DNA from 3 places in the Synechococcus sp. A15-127 genome. Region 2 is predicted to be linked to each of the others. Evidence: predicted binding sites of a transcription regulator. Region 2 holds the regulator's gene; each other region holds the start of a gene.
The links. Region 2 encodes NtcA, which controls nitrogen genes in cyanobacteria. Its sites were predicted from a motif close to GTANCNNNNGNTAC; they were not measured.
Positions count from the first base shown of each region.

Region 1: the regulator NtcA is predicted to act here: its motif matches at 1,676-1,689, upstream of glnA (type I glutamate--ammonia ligase).
Region 3: the regulator NtcA is predicted to act here: its motif matches at 2,818-2,831, upstream of SynA15127_RS05825 (DUF4278 domain-containing protein).

Region 1 is NZ_CP047948.1:1,433,592-1,438,389, reverse strand. Features, by position in the region: gene SynA15127_RS07500 (class I SAM-dependent methyltransferase) at 1-51, opposite strand, end outside; gene glnA (type I glutamate--ammonia ligase) at 192-1,613, opposite strand; gene SynA15127_RS07490 (allophycocyanin subunit beta) at 1,854-2,378, shown strand; gene SynA15127_RS07485 (alanine--glyoxylate aminotransferase family protein) at 2,475-3,659, shown strand; gene SynA15127_RS07480 (nucleoside deaminase) at 3,631-4,101, opposite strand; gene SynA15127_RS07475 (aminotransferase class V-fold PLP-dependent enzyme) at 4,173-4,798, shown strand, end outside.
Region 2 is NZ_CP047948.1:285,792-290,589, reverse strand. Features, by position in the region: gene thyX (FAD-dependent thymidylate synthase) at 1-303, shown strand, start outside; gene dcd (dCTP deaminase) at 300-893, opposite strand; gene SynA15127_RS01470 (cob(I)yrinic acid a,c-diamide adenosyltransferase) at 893-1,492, opposite strand; gene rph (ribonuclease PH) at 1,601-2,335, shown strand; gene ntcA (global nitrogen regulator NtcA) at 2,403-3,122, shown strand; gene SynA15127_RS01455 (DUF3084 domain-containing protein) at 3,150-4,349, shown strand; gene SynA15127_RS01450 (resolvase) at 4,346-4,786, shown strand; gene SynA15127_RS01445 (DUF3146 family protein) at 4,764-4,798, opposite strand, start outside.
Region 3 is NZ_CP047948.1:1,146,852-1,151,649, forward strand. Features, by position in the region: gene SynA15127_RS05805 (response regulator transcription factor) at 1-394, shown strand, start outside; gene SynA15127_RS05810 (GNAT family N-acetyltransferase) at 474-1,364, opposite strand; gene SynA15127_RS13520 (hypothetical protein) at 1,399-1,533, opposite strand; gene SynA15127_RS05815 (hypothetical protein) at 1,730-1,948, shown strand; gene SynA15127_RS05820 (hypothetical protein) at 2,198-2,386, opposite strand; gene SynA15127_RS05825 (DUF4278 domain-containing protein) at 2,530-2,733, opposite strand; gene SynA15127_RS05830 (hypothetical protein) at 3,385-3,705, opposite strand; gene SynA15127_RS05835 (fatty acid desaturase) at 3,750-4,472, opposite strand; gene SynA15127_RS05840 (orange carotenoid-binding protein) at 4,474-4,798, opposite strand, start outside.

The sequences.
Region 1 (4,798 bases), 1.1 Mb from region 2:
CCCCTGCTGCAGGGTCTGGTAAGCGAGCTTGCTGAAGGGCGTGGTCGCCATCGGAGTGCGTTGAAGACGACCATTCCAGCGAATCCATTACTGAAATGGGGACTCTGCTCATCAGACGGAACCTGACGGTCATCAAAAAGGCCCGTCTCCTGAGAAGACGGGCCCCTGAACACACCGACCGGATCCCTGGATCAGGCGTCGTAGTACATCGCGAACTCGTGGGGGTGAGGACGCTGCCGGAGTTGCTGAACCTCCTCGTATTTGATGTCAATCCAGTTCTGGATGAAGTCATCAGAGAAGACGCCTCCCTCGGTCAGGAATCCCCTATCGGCATCCAGAGCTTCGAGGGCGCCATTGAGAGATGGCGGAACCGTGGAGATGCTGGCGAGTTCCTCGGCAGGCAGTTCGAACAGATCCTTGTCGAAGCCGTCACCGGGATCGATCTGATTCTTGATGCCGTCGATGCCGGCCATCATCATGGCGCTGAAGGCCAGATAAGGATTGGCCAGGGCATCACCCGAGCGGAATTCCAGACGCTTGGCCTTGGGGCTTGGGCCTGTGAGAGGGATGCGGACGGCGGCGGACCGGTTCCCTTCGGAGTACACCAGGTTCACAGGAGCTTCAAATCCGGGCACCAGTCGCTTGTAACTGTTGGTGGTGGGGTTCGTGAAGGCGAGGAATGCCGGAGCGTGCTTCAGGATTCCACCGATATACCAGCGAGCCGTCTGGGAGAGGTTGGCGTAGGTGCCTTCTCCGAAGAACAGGGGCTGGCCGCCCTTCCAGAGGCTCTGGTGCACGTGCATTCCGGTTCCGTTGTCGTTGAAGACAGGTTTCGGCATGAACGTGGCCGTCTTGCCGTACTTCTTCGCGACATTGCGGACGACGTACTTGTACGTCATGACGTTGTCGGCCGCCTGGATCAGCTCAGCGAATTTCATGCCCAGCTCGTGCTGGCCAGCGCCGGCCACTTCATGGTGGTGCTTCTCGATGGGAATCCCGAGCTGGCCCATGAGCAGAAGCATCTCCGAACGGATGTCCTGGGCTGTGTCGTTCGGAGCGACGGGGAAGTACCCCTCCTTCTCCTGGATTTTGTAGGCGAGGTTGCCGCCTTCCTCGAGGCGACCGGTGTTCCAGCCCGCCTCGATCGTGTCAACGCTGTAGAAGGCGCCACCGGAGGACGAGTTGTAGCGGACGTCGTCAAAGAGGAAGAACTCAGGCTCAGGACCGAAGAAGGCCATGTCAGCAAGGCCGGTTGAGCTCAGGTAATCGAGAGCCCGCTGGGCCAGGGCGCGAGGGCAGCGCTCGTAGGGCAGACCGGTGCGTGGCTCCTGAATCGAGCAGATCATGCTCAGGGTTTTGTGCCGGTAGAACGGGTCCACCCAGGCGGTGTTGGCGTCGGGCACCATGGCCATGTCGGAGGCCTGGATGCCTTTCCAGCCGCGGATTGATGAACCGTCAAAGGCAAGGCCCTCGGTGAAGGACTCCTCCTCCAGTAGATCGGTGCAGACCGTGAGGTGCTGCCACTTGCCGTGGAGGTCAGTGAACTTGAGGTCGATCAGTTCAATGCCCTCGTCTTTGATCTGACGGAGGACATCCTGTGAAGTTTTTGCCATGGAAAGACGTCTCGGCCCTAGGCGTGCTTTCAAGACCGTAAAGATCCTGAATACCCCATTGTGTAGCAAGGGGTACAAAATTCTCCACCCATCACCTGGGGCGACATCTCTGCCCGGCCGGTTCCGCTGACGCTCCTCGTAACCGTTTCTGTCAACTTCGCTGGAACTCAGGCCCTCAGAGGCTTTTCGCCGGATGACAGGTGTTAGCTTCCAGCCGGGAATGTCTGTCGAATCCACAGCATGCGCGACGCCATCAGCGGATTGATCGGTCGATATGACCAGCAGGGTCGTTACTTCGACCGCATGGCCATCGACCGGATCGAGTCGTTCCTTGGTGAGTCCGAACTTCGGATCCGCGCCGTGGAGCTGATCAACCGCGATGCCGCCGAGATCGTCCGCGAGGCGAGTCAGGCGCTGTTCCTGGATGAGCCGGAACTGCTGCTCCCTGGAGGCAACGCCTACACCACAAGGCGCCTCGCGGCCTGTCTGCGGGATATGGATTACTTCTTGCGCTACGCCAGCTATGCCCTCGTGGCTGGAGACAGCACAATCCTCAACGAGCGGGTGCTCAACGGTCTGGATGACACCTACAAGAGCCTCGGGGTACCAACCGGTCCGACGGTTCGAAGCATCGTGCTTCTCGGTGAGGTCGTCTGTGAACGTCTCCGGTCCGATGGGGTCCCCCTGGAGCGCCTGGCTACCGTCCGAGAGCCCTTTGATCACATGGCCAGAGGCCTCGCTGAGACCAACGTCCGTCAACGCTGATCAGAAGCTTCAACGACTGCGTTGCAAACTGACGGATTTCGACCGCTGGGTGAGATGAGTGCGTAGCATCTGCGGCCAGACCTCCTGCTCAGGGCCTTGGCGACGACCCACTCACTCCTTCCCGTAGACGACAGTCACCGCAGGAGCTTCGATCCGATCGCCACCCCGGACAGATTGCTCCTCGGACCGGGGCCGTCCAATGCCCACCCGACGGTGCTGAAGGCACTGTCACGGACGCCCATCGGCCATCTCGATCCGCTCTACGTGGAATTGATGAGCGAGGTTCAGGAACTGCTTCGTTACGCCTGGCAGACCGAGAACCGACTCACGCTTCCGATGAGCGGTACCGGTAGCTCCGCCATGGAGGCAACCCTGGCGAACACCGTCGAACCCGGTGACACCGTTCTCATCGCGGTGAAGGGGTACTTCGGTTTACGGCTTGTGGACATGGCCGGTCGCTACCGCGCCGACGTCAGAACCATCGAAAAGCCCTGGGGAGAGTGGTTCTCCCTCGAGGAGCTCGAGGCGGCGATCCTCGAGCACAACCCGGCGATCCTGGCGATGGTGCATGCCGAAACCTCCACAGGGGTCTGCCAGCCCATGGAGGGAGTCGGCGACCTGTGCCGCCGGCATGACTGCCTGCTGCTGCTGGATACGGTCACGTCTCTCGGCGGTGTTCCGCTCTACATCGATGACTGGCAGGTCGATCTCGCTTACAGCTGTAGTCAGAAGGGACTCAGCTGCCCCCCTGGGCTTGGTCCCTTCACCATGGGCCCCCGCGCTGAGGCCAAGATGGAAGCTCGCCGGGACAAGGTGCCGAACTGGTATCTCGACGTCTCCCTCCTCAACAAGTACTGGGGCAGCGACAGGGTCTACCACCACACAGCGCCTGTGAACATGAACTTCGGCATGCGGGAGGCCCTGCGTCTGCTTGCCGAGGAAGGACTGGACCAGTCCTGGGCCCGGCATCGTCGCAATGCGGAAGCGCTCTGGAGCGGCCTGGAGGCACTTGGTCTTGAAATGGTCGTTCCCGAGGAGCATCGGCTCCCCACCCTCACCACCGTTCGCATCCCTGAAGGGGTTGATGGAAAGGCATTCAGCCAGCATCTGCTCAACACCCACGGCATCGAGGTGGGTGGTGGCCTCGGCTCCCTCGCCGGCAAGATCTGGCGTATCGGTCTGATGGGCTACAACTCAACCCCCGAAAACGTCGACCGGCTGCTTGATCTGTTCAAGACCGAGCTCCCCAGCTTCAAGGGGACCGTCGCCGCCGCTGCCTGAACCAGCCTTCCAGCTGATCTCGGGCTTCGATCCGTAGAACCCCTCCCTGCACCGTCATGTGATGGTGAGCACTGGCATGGGTGGACAGATCGAGGCTTCCCCCCAGGCCCCCTCGCTTGGGATCGGGTGTTCCAAAGATCACACAGCCCATCCGCGCCTGCACAAGGGCTCCGGCACACATCGGGCACGGTTCAAGCGTGACGATCAAGGTGCAGTCGTTGAATCTCCAGTCGCCCTGAACCCAGGCGGCCTGCCTGAGCGCAACCAGTTCGGCGTGACCAAGAGGATCCCTCCCCGTCTCGCGTCGGTTGCTGCCATGGCCGATGCAGCGACCTTCTGCATCCAGAACCACGGCTGCCACCGGCACTTCCCCGGCCTCACCGACCCTCTCCGCCCGCTGAAGCAGCACGGTCATCCAGCGCTGCACGGTGGCTTCCCGCATCAACGCACATCGAACGATCTGTGAGCACGTTCCCACGAAAGGCGAGGATCAGCGAAGCTCCACCGTTGCCGGTGCACGCCAGCTCCGATCTGCGTCAGCCCGTGACCTGGCTTCCACCCTTCGCCTCCCCTGACAGCCCGGACCCTGTCCTGCGCCATTTTCTTCATCAGGCGAGCGACCTGCTCTGCGAGTGGATTGGCACGGCCGCGGACCGCCCACCGCTGCCCATGGTCCGTCCCGAGCCGGAGCTGGTGCCCGGGGATCAGGGATGCGACGTACCGGCGCTGTTGAACGACCTGCAGATTGTCATGGACGGGGCCTATCAGCCGTCCCACCCCGGGGCGCTGGCCCACCTTGATCCCCCTCCGCTCACCGCCTCGATTGCGGCGGATCTGATCTGTGCAGGCCTGAACAACAACCTGCTGGCCGAGGAACTCTCCCCAGGCCTGTCCAGCCTGGAGCGCCAGCTCTGCCGCTGGTTCTGTCAGCGACTCGGGCTGCCTGAGAACGCCGGAGGTGTGCTGGCCACAGGTGGAACACTCAGCAACCTGATGGCCCTGGTGACTGCCCGCAGCCTGCAAGGCCCCGGTGATGGCGTCGTCCTCTGCAGTCGGGATGCTCATGTTTCCCTTCAGAAGGCGACACGGGTGATGGGTCTGGCCGGAGACGGTCTGCAGCAGCTTCCCGTGGACAGCGA
Region 2 (4,798 bases):
GAGCGTGAACTTGATCTCAATCACTGCCAGCAATCAGCGGAGCGTTACAGGGATCTGCTCCGTGCCGGATTTGCGGAGGAACATGCCCGCGGCATCCTTCCCTTCGACTACCGCCAGCATTTCATCGTGAGCTTCAGCCTGAGGGCTTTCCTTCACTTCATGGATCTGCGGGCGAAGCTCGATGCTCAGCTGGAAATCCGCAGACTCTGCGACCTGATGTGGCCGCATCTGGTGGACTGGGCTCCGCAGTTCGCCGAGTGGTATGAGAAGAGCCGGCTGCACAGAGCGCGTCTGGCTCCCTAGATGCGCGCCAGGGTGACACGCTCCGGCTGATGCTGATACTTACCCTGCCGATCGCTGTAGGTCGTGTCGCAGGGGTCCCCCTCAAAGAACAGCAGCTGACAGATGCCTTCATTGGCATAGATACGGCAGTCAGCACCGGAGCTGTTGCTGAACTCAAGCGTCAGATGCCCTTCCCAGCTCGCTTCAGCGGGCGTTGTGTTGACGATGATGCCCAGCCGCGCATAGGTGCTCTTGCCGAGACAGATCACCGTGATGTTGGCGGGCACCCGAAGCTTCTCCAGGGCGACACCGAGGCCGTAGGAATGCGCTGGAAGGATGAAGTAGCCACCGTCCTCGTCCTCATGCAGAGGCGTGGGCTCCAGATTGGCGGGATTGAACCGCTTGGGGTTCATCACCGTTCCGGGCACATGCCGGAAGATCATGAACTCCTGCGGGGATAGGCGAAGGTCGTAGCCGTAGGAGGAACATCCGAAGCTCAGAACCGGTCGCAGACGTTGCTCAGGATCAAGATGGCGCACCAGACCTGCCTGAAAGGGCTCGAGCATGCCCTTCTGAGCCTGCTCGGTGATCCAGCGATCGTTCTTGAGCATCAGAAACCCCTGCGCAGTTCGGTGACCTGATCCGCCATGGCCATGACGCTGGAAGGAATCGCCGGCCCAGTGATGATCACATCCATGGAGCCTGGACGCTGTTGCAGGCTCGACAGAAGCTCATCTTCCTTCAGGTAGCCGAGCGCTGCCGCGAGACCGACCTCATCCAGCACCAATTGATCAAGGTCGCCTTCAGCGAGATGGCGCCGGCAGGCCTGCCAGACCGCATCGACGGCCTCGGAACCACCAGGCTGATCGGGTTCTGCAAGACACGCCGGAATATCCGGACGCAGCCAGGTGAGGCCGCCACAGAGCAACACACAGCCCTGCGGCCCCTGCTTCACCCCCCCCTTGAGGAACTGGGCGATCAGAACGCGGCTGCCGAGCCCTGCCGCCCGCATCGCCTGGCTGAGAACACTGGAAAAACTGCCCCGATAGGAGGCCGTATGCACCTGCAGCTGGCCCTCTGGAGCCACCAGATGCAGCGGCGCGGGTGCGGGAAGCGGCGGAAGCGGACGCAGACCGGCCCTCTCCAGCGCGTGGCGATCCCCGGTCAGGGCTCCAGAGGATCGATGGCTGGTGGTCAGGCTTGCGGTCATCGCGTCGGGTGTCACCAGGGATACACCCTGCAGACCTCGAATGTAGCGGCGCGATGCGACTCCACAAGGGCATTGACACTACCGATGGTGTGCTGTGAAATCAGGTTCATGGTGGATCCCTCCGAGACCCGAGCCGATGGGCGTCGTCCTGATGCCCTTCGGCCGTTTGAAGTGAGCTGGGATCCGATGGGGTTCGCTCTCAGTTCATTGATCGTGCGCACCGGACGCACCGCAGTTCTATGCAGCGTCTGCCTTGAAGAGTCGGTGCCGCGCTGGCGGAAGGGGAACGGACTGGGCTGGATCAGCGCTGAATACCGGCTCCTGCCCGGCTCCACACCTCAGCGCCAGTCGCGCGAATTGCTCAAACTCTCCGGCCGCACCCAGGAGATTCAGCGATTGATCGGCCGCAGCCTGCGCGCCGCGGTGGACCTGGAAGCTCTTGGAGAACGCAGCCTGCTGATCGATTGTGATGTGGTCCAGGCGGATGCCGGCACCCGAACCGCGTCGGTCACCGGGGCCTGGATGGCTCTTCAGCTGGCATGTGACCGTCTGATCGCCCAGGGGGTCCTGGAGCGCCAGCCGATCCGGAGTCAGGTGGCAGCGGTGTCCGTCGGGCTCCTGGAGGGCAGGCCGCTGCTGGATCTGGATTACAGCGAAGACAGCCAAGCTGACGTTGATCTGAATGTGGTGGCCTCAGGCGACGGGAGTCTTCTGGAGATCCAGGGCACGGCCGAAGGAGCTCCGTTCAGCCGCGGGCAGCTGAACGTCCTGCTGGATCTGGCGCAGCCCGGGCTAGACGCCCTTCTGGCCGCCCAGAGCAATGCCCTGAGCAGCCGCAGCTGATTGCGTAATAACGGCTACACAGCTGAACAGGGTCGATCCTTAACTTTTAACCAGTCGAAACGGATTGTTGGGAACCAGCAGTGGGTTCAGCCGTTACGTCGCCGTTCCGGCTCATTCGGCCCAGGACCAGCCGGTCAGCTCATCCCGCTCGCTGCTTGATGTCATCAGAGATCTGGACGGCGCCAGCACGGAACTTGTCGAACGAAACAAGACCATCTTCTTTCCAGGTGATCCCGCCGAGCGGGTCTACCTGATCCGTCGCGGTGCCGTGCGGCTTTCCAGGGTTTATGAGTCTGGCGAAGAGATCACCGTCGCTCTGCTTCGTGAGAACAGCCTCTTCGGAGTGCTGTCGCTGCTCACCGGCCACCGTTCCGATCGCTTCTATCACGCTGTCGCCTTCACACGGGTGGAGATGGTGACGGCACCGGCCGGCTCAGTCCGTGCCGCGATCGAGGCCGACACCGCAGTCGGGCTCAGGCTGCTTCAGGGTCTCTCCAGCAGGATTCTGCAGACCGAAACAATGATCGAGACCCTCACGCACCGGGACATGTCCTCCCGCCTGGTGAGTTTTCTGCTGGTGCTCTGCCGGGACTTCGGCGTGCCGGACCAACTCGGCATCACCATCGACCTCCGTCTCTCCCATCAGGCCATCGCCGAGGCGATCGGCTCAACGCGGGTCACCATCACCCGACTCCTGGGAGACTTGCGTCAATCCGGTCTCGTTCAGATTGACCGCAAGAAGATCACGGTTCTGGATCCGATTGCTCTGGCCAAGCGGTTCAGCTGAGAGTCGGCCCCACTGGGAGGTGACGCCGTGAGCGGATGGCTGCTGATCATCGCGCTGCTGGTGCTCGGCGGCGTGCTTTCAGCTCTGGGCGACAGGTTGGGCAGCCGTGTCGGCAAGGCACGCCTCAGCCTGTTCAACATGCGACCGCGACGGACGGCGGTGCTGATCACGGTGCTCACCGGCAGCCTGATCAGTGCGCTGTCCCTCGGTCTGATGCTGCTGGTCAGCCGTCAGTTACGGGTTGGGCTGTTTGAGCTCGACGGACTGCAACAGAAACTTCAGGACAGCCGCCGACAGCTGCGGCAGAACAGAGGTGCCCTGGAGTCAGCCGAGGAAGAACGTCGTCAGGCCATTGCCCAGACGCAACGCATCGATGCCGAGCTGTCGACGGCCAAGCAGCGGGCAGCGACACTTCGTGAGGAGCTGGAGCCTCTGCAGCAGCAGCGCGTCCGGCTGGAGGCCGAGCAGCAGCGCCTCAGTCGCGACATTCAGCAGCGGGACAGGGACATCAAGGTCCGGGATGCAGACATCCGCCGCACCGAGGAGGAACTCAAGCGGGTTCGCGCCAGCATCCAAGCCGGTGAGGCGGAACTCAAGGAGCTGGAGCGCAACCTGATCGCCCTGCGCCGCGGTTCCGTGGTTCTCAGCAGCGGAGAGGCTCTGGCCACAGCCACCATCCGACTGGAGAGTGCAGGACAGGCGAAGACGGTGATCGACCGTTTGCTGCAGGACGCGAATCTCACGGCCTACCAGCAGGTCCGACCCGGTGAGACCCCCGACAGACAGATCCTCCTGGTTCCCCGGAACGATGTGCAGCGTCTGCGGACGATCATCAGCAAGCCAGGCACATGGGTGGTTTCGATCCGCTCTGCCACCAACGTGCTGCTCGGGGAGACCATCGTCTATGCCTTTCCTGACGTCCGACCGAACCGGCGCATCAGTCGCAGCGGCGAAGTACTGGCGTCGGCAACCCTCCCGGACCAGGATCGATCACCGGAGATGGTCCGCCGACGCCTGAACCTTCTGCTCGCCTCTGCGTTCGCCGAGGTGCAGCGTCGTGGCTCCCTCGTGGAAGGACTCCAGTTCGACGGGACGGTCTTCGCTCAGCTCGGCATGGCTCTGGTGGACCGCCCCGCAGAAGAGGGGGATCTGACCCTTGAGGTGATCGCCGAGAGCGACAGTGACAGTGGCGATCCGGTGCTGGTGGCGTTTCGGGTCAGCCCATGACCCGACTGGCCGGTGTTGATCCCGGGAGAAGCAAATGCGGCCTCGTGCTCGTGGACACCGAATCCCTCCAGGTGCTCGGCGGAGCTGTCGTGATCTGTGAGCAGGTTCTGGACCGGCTGAGCGACTGGCAGGTCGCCGGAGGACTGGACGGGATCGTGCTGGGTGACGGCACCGGCAGTGCGGCATGGCTGCCGAAGCTGCAGTCCCTCGCTCCTGTTCAGCAGGTGAATGAATACGGCACCACCCTGCGAGCCCGCCGTCGCTACTGGGAGCTGTGGCCTCCCAGGGGGTGGCAGCGGCTGATACCCCGCGGCCTGCTGATCCCACCCGAGGAGCTCGATGCGATCGCCGCCCTTGTGATGGTGGAGGACAGCCTGGGAACACCGTGCCGTTGGTCGGGTGCGAAACAGCGCCTCAGAAGCGGGCCCGAACGGTGAAGGTGTAATCAC
Region 3 (4,798 bases), 860 kb from region 2:
GAGGGTTGTTGTTCTGGCTCTGAGCGATGCCATTCCGGTGGAGTACGACGCTGCCCCCTGGCTTGAGGCTGTTGTCGCTGAAGCTGACATCATCGAAGATCGCAAACCCCTGGAAGCTGCCGTGCTGGCCGTGATGGGACATCACTCCTATCGCAGCCCTTCGCTGCGCTCCGACGAGCTTCCTTACCTGAGCTGCCCGAGGCTGACCCCCCGGGAATATGAAGTGCTGGATCGTCTTGCCCGCGGCATGTCCGATCGGGAGATCGCTGAGGATCTTGTGGTTACCGAAGAAACCGCGCGCACCTACACCAAGCGCCTGCTGCGGACGCTTGAGGTGAATAACAGAGTGCAGGCAGTGCTGAAGGGAATGCGTTGCGGAATGGTTCAGATCTGAGCCATTGATTCACCCCAGATGGGAGTAGATCCCGTTGGAACGGAGACGCGTTGATGCATCACCGGCGGCGTCAGGCTGTTCAACCCAGCTCCAGGCATGCCAGACCGTAGATGTTCTGATCATGGCCGTTGTCCAGGCTGCCCTTGTACATACGATGGGTTGCTCCCATCCGCCGGAACCCTTTGGCGCCCGCCATGGTTCGAGCGGATCGGTTGTGGCCTGGGGTGTCGATGAGGATGATTCCCTTGTGCCGGTCCATGGCATTGCTCAACAGCAGGGATGCGATGCCCGGTTCTTCCGCCAGCAGTGGGCCGATGCGCCAGCCCTGCCCGATGGGCAGCAGGCATGGGCGGATGCGCACATAGCCATGGCATTGCTGCGTTTCATCCATGGCCACGAACACATCCCCTGCCCGGTGATTCAGCCACTGTTCCAGGAAGTGAGGTCTCGGGCTGATCTCATGGCGTTCGTCATAGGCCTGAACGGCATCGATCGAGATGTTCCCGAGTGGAACAACCGTGATGTCGTTGCGATGCAGCAACCGGCTGCTCGGATGGGTCGATGACTCCTCCAGGCACAGGTGTTGCCACCGCGTGGTGATTGAATCGTTTCGGAACCCTTCACGTTGGTAGAACTCCACCATCGCCGGTGCGGCTTCCAGCCCGATGCACGTCACATCAGCGAGAGACGTCAGTGCGTGTTCCCACAATCTCTTGCCGACACCACGGCCGCGATGGTCCGGTTGAACCACGAAGAGACCGATGAAGCCGTAATCAGGGTTGTATTTCACGGCGGCGATGCAGCCCACAGGTTCGTCGTTCTGCCATGCCAGCCACACACCCTGGTTTCCCGTGTTGGCGTAGATCGCGATGTCGCCAACACCGGGCGCGAAATCTTCCTGACGCGCCAGTTGGGTGATGAAGTTCAGGTCCGTGTCCTGAAAGGCTCGGATCTCCAGGGACGACTTCACGGCAGCACTCACACCAAGCGTTGGCCGTTGTAGTTCACTTCTCGCTTCTCGGCCGTGCGATCCGGATCGTGCTTGGCCGCAGTGCACAGGCCAGAGCATGGAAGGGGCGGTGGGTTCCCTCAACAATCAGGCTTCCCATCGGTTGTGCCTGGGCCAAGTCGAGTTTCATGGCGTTACCTCGCACTGGTTCTGTCTACTCCGGCTGAGTCCTGAGGCCCAATCCCCATCTGGGGACAACCTTGCTTGCTGGATGTTTGTTGGCTTACACAGGCAAGTTGTGTCGCTTCCGCTTCTGATGTTCTGACGGATTGATGACAGACAGGCCCTCAATGACTTAGCAATCAAAAAGGAGTAACAGGATCGACATGGTCATGACACCGATGTCTGTCAAGCCGACCGAGGAAACCCTGATTGATGCACTGCGGGGTTGCCAGGGGTGGCAGGAACTGAAGCAGCTCGAACAACGACTCGCCGCGGTGGAGGATGCACCTCCCCTGTTCGACTGGATCTGCGACCTGCTGGTCAAGCGACGTCTTTCCAGAATTCTGGCGGCGAAGCTGCTCTTGCAGCTCCATAAGACCTGATTCGCGTTCGGCTCGATCTGTTATTTGATGCCGTATGTCTCGATGGGATTTTCTTCCCCCATGGCCTGACGCCGTCTCAGCTCGAACTCCAGCTGCCGGAGTTTTTCGGCGTTTTTGATGTTTTCTCCTTCCGTCCAGTGATGCGGGTGAGCTAACCGCGACTGCAGCTCTGCGATGTGACTGATGAGTTGTCTCGCGGGGGCCTCGGAGCCTTGGGATAACATCACTATGGTCGGCCCGCCGCAAAGGTCACTCAGCGGATCTACTCATGCGGCCCGAACGACGTCGCTCATCCTGGAATCGCCGTTTCAGTGCCGCATGGCGGAACGCCGTTTCCAGCCGGGTGAGTCTCGGTTGTTTGTCCTTCACGGCCGCTTCCCCGCGGGCGCGGGCGGCGTTGATGAAATCGTCAGCCTTGGTTCCACTCAATCCGCTCATGTTTCGTGTTCATCTCTCTTCACGATGCCCGCAAGGTCGTGTGAACAGTTGCAATCAACAGCCCTTCTTTCGAATTGAAGTCTGAAGTGCACAAAAAAACCGGGCCGATGTCGGCCCGGTTTGCAAGGTCTGGGTCTGGGCAATCAGCACCAGTTGGCAGCCATCTCCTCGTAGGACACTCCACGGACGTAGGTGTTGCCGCGGTAGGTGAGAGGGGTGGCTGGGTTGCCAGCGGCAGCTCTGTTGCTCAGATAGCTGCTGCGGCGATAGGTGAGTTGAACCGGTGCGGAGGCACCAGCAGAAACCTGCTGGTTGTACTCGGCACCGCGATAAAGCAGAGCGGACATGATGAGTTCCTCGAAGCAAGCTCAGGTCCCCGTTCCATGGCCTGAGTCGAACTGCGCTTCGCAGCGATTGCGAAGTGAACGTGTGTAGCTGTCGCTACGTCCCTTTTATAAGACTTTGGGCGGTTGAATGGTCGTTCAGGTTGATACCGACTTTCAAGATCGTTCCCAAGGGGAAGGCCGCCCCTCCCGGATGGGAAGGACGGCCTATCTCGCTCGTTTGTGCATAGCAATCGACCTAATCAGTGATGCTTCAAGGGTGTTGGAACCTCAAGCAAATGGACTGAAGAAACGGTCGAAGCGTCTGGCTTGATGGCGCCTGGGGCCAGGGAGTCCAGAGGTTGGGCCGGCATCCTTCAGGGCACCTTGGTCTTGGGCGGTGCAGAGGATGGTCGACTGGTCGGACGCACAGCTGTGTCGTCGCAGACGAAAGGCCCACGCATGGGTGGAAACTGTTGGAGCAGGGGCCGGAAAGTCAGGCTGCTTCTCGGATGTGCTCAGGTGGAGTGTCGGCCGTCATGGCTCCTCCGATCTCGATGCACACAGTGTTGGTGTTCCAGGCGACAAAGACAATCGGTGTTAAGGCGCATTGCCTCGAGGCAGCGGAACGCCGAAGTTGGAGACGGCGTGCCTCGAGCGACTGGGATCAGCCGCTCAGAACATGGACATCGCCTTGATTTTGCTCACCTTCTTCTGATCCAGTCCTTGGAGATCGTCCATGGCGATCAACTTCTGTTTGATCATGTCGGCCAGCACGAACAGCACGTTGCTTTCTTCAAATTCAGAACGTCCTTCGTATTGATAACGTTCAGTGCTGAGATAGTCGTGTAGTTTCCAGACAGATTCTGCTGAATCGAGCTGACTTGATTGCTCCTGCAATGTGTTGATCAAGGCAGTGATCGAACGATGCTTGCCGAGCTCAAAGGCATGTCGGGCAACGGTTTGTTCTTCGAGTGTCCAGTCTGTTGCCGACATGAAAGAGATAGTAGTGAGGGGGAATCAGGTGTGATCAGGGTCGATCAAGAGCGATGATGATCCCGAAGCAGTGGCAGCTGAAACCAGGGTGTGGATGGCGAATCATGATGTTCACGATGATAGCCAAAGTGGTAACAGGCTGCGAAAGACAAGAAAGGATTGAGCGCCAGGCTGCGAGAGGTGATGCCCGGTTGTGACGTCACTCCTCTCCGGTGTGGCATCCAGGTTCCCACCAGAAACAGTTGACATGAACTGATGATTAGTGGCAGAACGCAGAACAGCAGTAACGGCAGTCCATGATCGGTCTGATGGTGGCGCGTCAGGTTGAAGAGAACGAACCAGAAGCCACCCAGGTTCAGCAATTGTTTCCAGCTCAGATAGTTGCCCATGAAGTGGACATACCAACTGAAGATGCCGTCATTGGTGGAGCGTTGATAGTCAGGATCCCGATCGGATTCAGGTGCCTGATGATGGCGTCGGTGGTTCCGGCAGCAGAGCCTGTAGGACAGGCCGGCGTACAGAAACAGGCAGACCCTGCCGATCAGGCGGTTCAGCCCAGGCTGTTTTGGGACGAGGCTGTTGTGCATGGCGTCGTGGGCCACGATGAACAGTCCCGTGTGCAGAAACGCCCTGACCAGGACAACCGAGCCAAGCAGCAGCGGTGGGATCTGATCCAGTGACAGGTTCAGGCTGAAGGCCAGCGTCAGCAGCCAGGCTGATCCGATCAGGCCAGCCAGGGCGAGGCCCTGCTGGCCCTGACGGTTCAACTCACTTGCCACCCAGTTTGAGCAATTCAGCCGGGGAGGCGAGCAGGTCGATGGCCACGAAGTAGATCTTGTCGTTTTCATCCAGCAGGAAGCGCCAGGCCACGTTCATGCCCACCTCGCGTCCGAACCAGGGCGTCTGCACCTTGCCGGTGACCTTGATCTGGTTGAAGCCGCCCTCGGTCGGCTCTCCGTATCCGCCCTGAGGCATCAGCTTCAGGTTCTGGCAATCCCGCTTGAAGAACTTGAGGATGGCGTCGCGTCCGACGATCGGACGCTGGAACGGGGGCTGCAGCGCGCCGTCATCCAGGAAGAGATTGATCAGCTGA